2 regions of the Melissococcus plutonius ATCC 35311 genome follow, and region 2 is predicted to be linked to the other one. Evidence: riboswitches for the same ligand, from Rfam matches in the RefSeq annotation. Region 2 holds a riboswitch; the other holds the start of a gene.
What was found. Region 2 has a riboswitch for thiamine pyrophosphate ahead of thiT (energy-coupled thiamine transporter ThiT). Riboswitches for the same ligand answer to the same signal wherever they lie in the genome.
Positions count from the first base shown of each region.

Region 1: another riboswitch for thiamine pyrophosphate. It lies ahead of MPTP_RS10220 (thiaminase II/PqqC family protein); the one in region 2 lies ahead of thiT (energy-coupled thiamine transporter ThiT).

Region 1 is NC_015516.1:1,030,850-1,034,273, reverse strand. It holds gene thiD (bifunctional hydroxymethylpyrimidine kinase/phosphomethylpyrimidine kinase) at 1-137, opposite strand, end outside; gene thiM (hydroxyethylthiazole kinase) at 134-937, opposite strand; gene MPTP_RS10225 (thiaminase II/PqqC family protein) at 941-1,249, opposite strand; gene MPTP_RS10220 (thiaminase II/PqqC family protein) at 1,243-1,599, opposite strand; TPP riboswitch at 1,682-1,780, opposite strand; gene MPTP_RS04355 (lysylphosphatidylglycerol synthase transmembrane domain-containing protein) at 1,841-2,884, opposite strand; gene pepT (peptidase T) at 3,083-3,424, opposite strand, start outside.
Region 2 is NC_015516.1:52,956-56,379, forward strand. It holds gene MPTP_RS00205 (metal ABC transporter permease) at 1-244, shown strand, start outside; gene purR (pur operon repressor) at 400-1,221, shown strand; TPP riboswitch at 1,351-1,451, shown strand; gene thiT (energy-coupled thiamine transporter ThiT) at 1,505-2,107, shown strand; gene MPTP_RS00220 (hypothetical protein) at 2,410-2,775, opposite strand; gene MPTP_RS00225 (C39 family peptidase) at 3,150-3,424, shown strand, end outside.

The DNA of each region.
Region 1 (3,424 bases), 910 kb from region 2:
ATAGGCAATGCTGTTAAAACAGAAGTACCAAAGACCTGACGTTCTTGAAATACTTTCAAATCTGCTTGCATCCCAGCTCCACCACCACCATCAAACCCAGCAATCGTTAAGGCTTGTGCAATAAGTTTCCCTTTCATTTTATTTCCTCAATTCTAGCATGCTTTTGAACAACCTGACTATCAATAATAGACAACTGATCTAACAGCAATGTTCTGAATGATCCGACAGAGGGAGCAGATAATTTTGTTTGAGTTAGCTCACCTGCTACAGCGTACATTGTACAAGCAGTTACAACATCTTCTATATTTGGTTGTACCCTTTTTGCAAGGTATGCCCCGCATAGACAAGAGAGTAAACAGCCTGCGCCTGTCATCTTAGTAAAATAATCCGTTCCATTATGAATCAAATAGGTTGTTGTTCCATCTGTAACAACATCAGTTTTTCCACTAACAGCTACAAAGCTTTTATAGGTTTTCGCTACTTTTATTGCCATTGTTACGATATCCACTGAACCTTGACCAGCATAAACACCTTTTGCCTGCCATTCTTCATTAGCTAAGGCAGCAATTTCACCTGCATTCCCGCGAATCAATGTTGGTTGAAAGGCGTTTAATAAACGAATAGCTGCCTTTTTTCGATAGGTCGTTGCACCGACACCAACAGGATCTAAAACAATCGGTTTATTCATGCTCATTGCTGTTTGGCTTGCAACAATCATTGCTTGAATTTGTTCATCATTTAAAGTACCCATATTCATCACTTCTGAATCCGCTATTGTTGCAACTTCTTCCATTTCTGCTATTGTACTTGACATAAAAGGTGAAGCACCAACAGCAAGTAATCCATTTGCCGAATCATTTGCAACAACAATATTTGTTATATTGTGAACGAGCGGTTCTAAGTTTCTTACTTCTTCTATTTGTTTAAATTGATTCATCATTCATTTCCAACTTTCTTTTTTATAGGCCATTTCCCAAAATGCCCGTTCTTCATAACTACTAATTAAAAAATCGGTTAGCATTTGCTCATATTCCAAAGTTGTTGCCTTTTCTGCCAATCCATCTGTTATTATTATTTGGCGATTGACACATTTGTTATATTCTTCACTAGTATAAGTGTCAATAAAACACTGATAGAAAGGATTGGCTATTTTTGTTTGTTTGAGTTCTATTCCTATTTCTCTATATAACCAATAACAAGGTAATAGTGCTGCAACTACTCTTTTTAGTTGACCTGAATGGACTACGATGATAAATGGGTAATATAATGATAGGTTGCTGGTGCTATTGGTACTTGCTTCACTTCATTTTCTGTAATCATTGATTCTTTGAAAAAATTTTTTCTAAAGGCAATTTCTGTATTTTTTAAACCTTCTGCATTGTCTAAGAATAATTTTTTGTTAGCAGCTTCATTCGTTAATTCAGCAGCATGTAAAAGTATTTCATTAAAAACAATTAAATAATGATAATCCTGAATTAAATAATAACGAAAGATATCCATTTCTAAGCTGCCATTTTGTAATTTCTTAATAAATGGATGATGCTGACACTCAAGCCAAATCGTTTCAGCTTTCGCTCTTGCTTCTGTTGTAAATGTCATTCATTTCCTCCCTTAAAAAATTTAGGGAAAAAGCATCAAAGAAAAAAACACTCCAACTCACAGCAGTTGAAGTGTCAATAATTTTCTCATCAGACGACTTCCCTACGCGAGTCTCAACTCACAGGTTCAAAGGGTCCATTCCGTAGAATATCTCAGTCAAAAGACTCCCCTAGTACATCATGATTATAGCATAGTTTATCCAAAAACAATGGATAAAAATAAAAAAGCTAAATAAATTTATCTATTTCAGTTTATATTCTTTGTTTTTTTTATTATTCAAAATATCTATTTTTAGTTCTTTGTATTTTTGATTTATCGTATAAAACATACCAATTAAAAATGGAAAAACGAAACTTCCAAATCGATAAATTAATACAGAAGCAATGGCATCCACTTCACCAACAAGCGGTGTAAATAGTAATAAATAAATAAATTCAAAAGAGCCAATGCCAGCAGGTGTTGGAATAATGCCAGATAGAATAATAGCTAAATTGGTTAAAAAAAGGACTAAAAAGAAATCAATTTTTGGATGATCTATTACTAAAAAGACATAGGGAATCATGTACCAAAATAGCAACTTTATAATATTCCAACCGAAAATTGGTAAAAAAGCAGATCGATTTTTTGTTATTGTCTGAACTGTTTCACGTAAAGAATAAATTTGTAAATTGCAATTGTCCACCCAACTTCGTAATTTCGGATGTTTTATCCATTTATTGGTCCAATAGACAAAGAAAATTTGTACATTTAAACTACTTGACAACAAAAGCAGACTTAAAACAATCAATCCGGTGATGATTATTCCAAAAATAAGGAATGGTATCATTTTTGGCATTTGTTGGTGCAATGAAGAAAATTTAAAAATGAACCCAACTATTGCCCAAAAAATAATGGCAGATTTATACATAATCAGATGCATTGCTGAAATACCGATTCCCTTAGATATGGCAATTCCTTGTTTTTTATAAAAATAGACTTCAGATACAAAGGTAGCTGTTCCAAACGAAATAACACGATAAAAAGCAATCTGGCACGAAGTAAAGAAGCCATCAACTTTTGAAAATTTTGGTTGAAAATATTTAGCAATAGCTTTGATTGAGTGACCTTCAATCCACTGGTAAATAAACCCCAAAAGAATGATTGCTAATATAACCAACCAGCTTGTTTTTAACAATTGCGTAAAAATGGTGGTAAGAGAACTATCCATGGTATAAAAAATCAACCCAATAATTAAAATTAATAAGACACTATTCATTAATATCTTCAATGGTAAATTTTTTTTCATAGTTTCTCCTCTTGTATAATTCTATCAATGATACTATCAGTAAATTATTAATTTTATCAGAATCAAATTAAAAATAAAGTATTTTTCATATTTATTCTAAATATTTATAGCTTACTTAAAAAATCTTAAAACAAATGAAGTAAAATCCCATGTATAAATACAATTCATTGTTCGATATTTAATTGTTGTTTATTCCCTTCATTGTTCACTTTTACTATTTAATTCAGCAATTTTAATAATGACACCTGTTGCTTTTTCCATAGATTGCAAAGAAACAAATTCATATCGTCCATGCATATTTTCACCACCGGCAAAAATATTAGGCGTAGGTGTACCAAGAAAGGAAATCTTTGAACCATCTGTTCCTCCCCGTACTGGTTCAATAATCGGTTTGATATTTAACGCTAGCATAGCTTTTTTTGCTAATTCAACAATAGATAAATCTTTTTCAATAATACTACGCATATTATAGTATTGGTCAAATAAATGAACATGAATACGTTCAGCATCTAACTTTGAATTCATATTTTTTTGTATGGT
Region 2 (3,424 bases):
AATTTCAGCAATTATGGTTTTACCAGCTGCTATTGGCATGAGGATTGGTAAAGGATTCAATATTGTCATCTTTATTAGTGTGATTGTAGGTATGGTTGGTATGTTGACTGGCTTGACTTCTTCTTATTATTTAGAAGCACCACCAAGTGCCAGTATTACTTTAGTTTTTATTCTTTTATTTTTATTAGTAAATGGATTACGTAAGTTATTTTTAATCAGACGAAGAAAAAGTAAAAATAATTAATGATAAGGAATTAGAAGAAAAATCGAAAGTTTTTCTTTCTAATTCTTCTTTTTTTATATAAACAGCGAACAATTTTTTTCAAAATAGAAAAAATACTCGAATTTTAAGAAAAAAAACTTTATAATAAAGAGCAATAGAAAAAAGGAGTGATAGATTTGAAAATTCGCAGAAGTGAACGACTGATAGATATGACGCAATATCTATTGAATCACCCTAATACACTCATTTCATTAACTTATTTCGCTGAACGCTATTATTCTGCTAAATCATCAATTAGCGAAGATTTAGCAATTATTAAAAAAACGTTTAATGAACGTGATATAGGGATGTTAGAAACAATTTCCGGGGCAGCAGGCGGTGTTCAATTTATTCCCAAGATTTCTTATGAAGATGCTAAAGAAATCATTTTAGAATTATGTAACAGGTTATCAGAACAAAATCGTCTATTACCTGGTGGTTATGTTTATTTATCTGATTTACTAGGTGAATCAGAATTATTACGTCAAGTAGGTCGCATTATTTCATCAAAATACTTAGGAAAATCTATTGATGCGGTCATGACTGTTGCAACAAAGGGAGTACCGATTGCCCAGGCAGTATCCTATTATTTAAATGTACCATTTGTTATCGTACGCAGGGATTCCAAGATAACAGAGGGATCTACTGTTAGTGTAAATTATGTTTCTGGTTCATCCGAGCGGATTGAAAAAATGGAATTATCAAAACGTAGCTTGAAACGTGGATCAAGAGTGTTAGTTGTAGATGATTTCATGAAAGGAGGCGGAACTGTGAATGGAATGAAGAGCATGATTGAAGAATTTGAAGCTGAACTTGTTGGAATCACCGTATTTGCTGAATCTAAATTTAATGGTCAACGTGCCATTAACAATGAATATACGTCGCTTTTATACGTGAAAGATGTAGATACCCATACAAAAACAATTAATGTGGTTCCTGGCAATTATTTTTCTGAATAATTTTATTTATAGATAAATTCTTTCAAAAAATTAACGAAAAGATTATTCATTTTGTTAATTTTATTTCAATATGTATTTGACAATTGCAAATAGGAATGAGAAAATATAAAAGTAAAAATTAAATAGAATACCGTCACAAGGGGGAGCCTGATGAGGCTGAGAATGAGAAGACTCTAAACCCTAGAACCTGTTACGTTAGTACGTGCGTAGGAATTGTGATGGAGTAGATAATATTGCTCCTCCTTTGATGAATGGTTTATTCTATACATAGGAGGAGTTTTTTTTGACAAGGAAATTAGATTTAGGTGTTTGGATAGAAGGCACGATTATTGCTGCTATGGCAATGGCTTTGTCATTTATTCCCATTCAAACAGCAAATGCATCATTTGACCTATCTTTAGGATTGGTGCCTTTAGCGCTATATTCCTATCGACGTGGCGTACTGCCAGGAATGACTGCTGGATTTATTTGGGGTTTATTAAATATTGTTTTAGGTAATGCAATGAAAAATTTTATTTCTGTCCCACAGATTATTTTTGAATATCCCTTTGCTTTTGCTTTTGGTGGAATGGGTGGTATTTTTTCTAGACAAATAAAAAATACTATTGAATTGAAGCAGATGACAAAAGCCAGCTGTTTTGTTATTCTTGGTGGTATAACTGCTGCATTTTCTAGATGGTTTTGGCATTTTTTGGCAGGCGTATTTGTTTGGGGAATGTACGCACCGAAAGGCATGAGTCCTTATTGGTATTCATTTATCATTAATGGAACTAGTGGAGTAGCAAATGCTATTTATATCTGTATTGTTTTAGTTATCCTAGTAAGAGTAGCGCCACAATTGTTCTTACCTAAAAAAACACATTCAATGATAGAAAACTATAAATGATTTTTAAATATTAGCTATTCTTCCCTTTAATATAGTAGATAATAAAACATCGAATGAAATATTTCATTCGATGTTTTATTATTTTATATCTAGTGGATAGGAAGAAAAGAAAAATATTTGGATAAACAAAAATAATCCATTATAAAAAATACACAATTTCTTAAAAGTTAATTATCCTAATAGAATTTGCTGTATAGGTTATCTAGTACAAAAAAGAAGCACAAGTAATTGAATGAATAAGAAAATTAATATATAAATAATTTGTTTAACATTTTATTTTAAGATGATTCATTTTTTGAAAATTAGTTAATCTGATAAGCTGAATCTTTTGCTAATGTGCTCACTTTCATGATGTGATCAACAAGAATCATACAAATCTGTTGAGGATTATTCTGTAATTTAAGCATAATGGAATTAGTAATATTTTTTGAAACAATCCAACCAGAAACAGTTTCAAATTCCTGATCAAGAGGTGATTCTTTTAATTGAAGGACAACTAAAGACTTTTGAATACAGGCTAATTGTAATTTTTGTAAAATAGCTTCTCTTTCTTGTTCTTCTTGTATTTTCTCTTTTGAATCCTCTAGAAATGTTGAAAAGAAATTTTGTGAAGATTGGAAAATTAATTTTTTGATATTTTGAATTTTTGTTTTATAATTATTCTCCAATATTCTTCACCCTCCTTTATAGGTATACTGTAATCTGATTTCAGCTAATAATCAAGTTGTTTCTATTCTAACGAATATTAAAAAATAATTCAAGAAATCTCAACTTTAATTTACAATAAGGTATAAATTACTATTTTTTTATAAAAAATAGTAATAGTTTTATTGATTGATTAAAATTTAATAAAAGTTAAAAAACTTATGTAAATTTTTTGTTATTCATGGTTTAATAGAAATAGGATATCCATATAAAATATTAATTTTCTCAATGAATGAAAAGGATTGATAGGAGATTTATGAATAAGAAGAAAAAATTTTTTTCTAAATGTCTTACACTTTTACTTTTAATTTTTCTTCTATTTTTTGGTATTAGGTTTTTGATAAAATCAGGATTAAAAGAAGACACAGCTAAAAATATAGCAACAAAAGATAAGATAACAATAAAGAAAAAATATTCGAATAAAGTAGAAAAACCAAAAAAATTGATCTATTCAGAAATAGTAAATCAGGAAATTCAGCAAAATAAATTACAAGGACACTTGGAAATTCCATTATACCTACAAACAGATAAGAAGTGGAAACAGCTGAGCTATGGTACTAATAACGGACAAAAAGATAATACAATAGAATTTAACGGGTGTGCATTGACTTC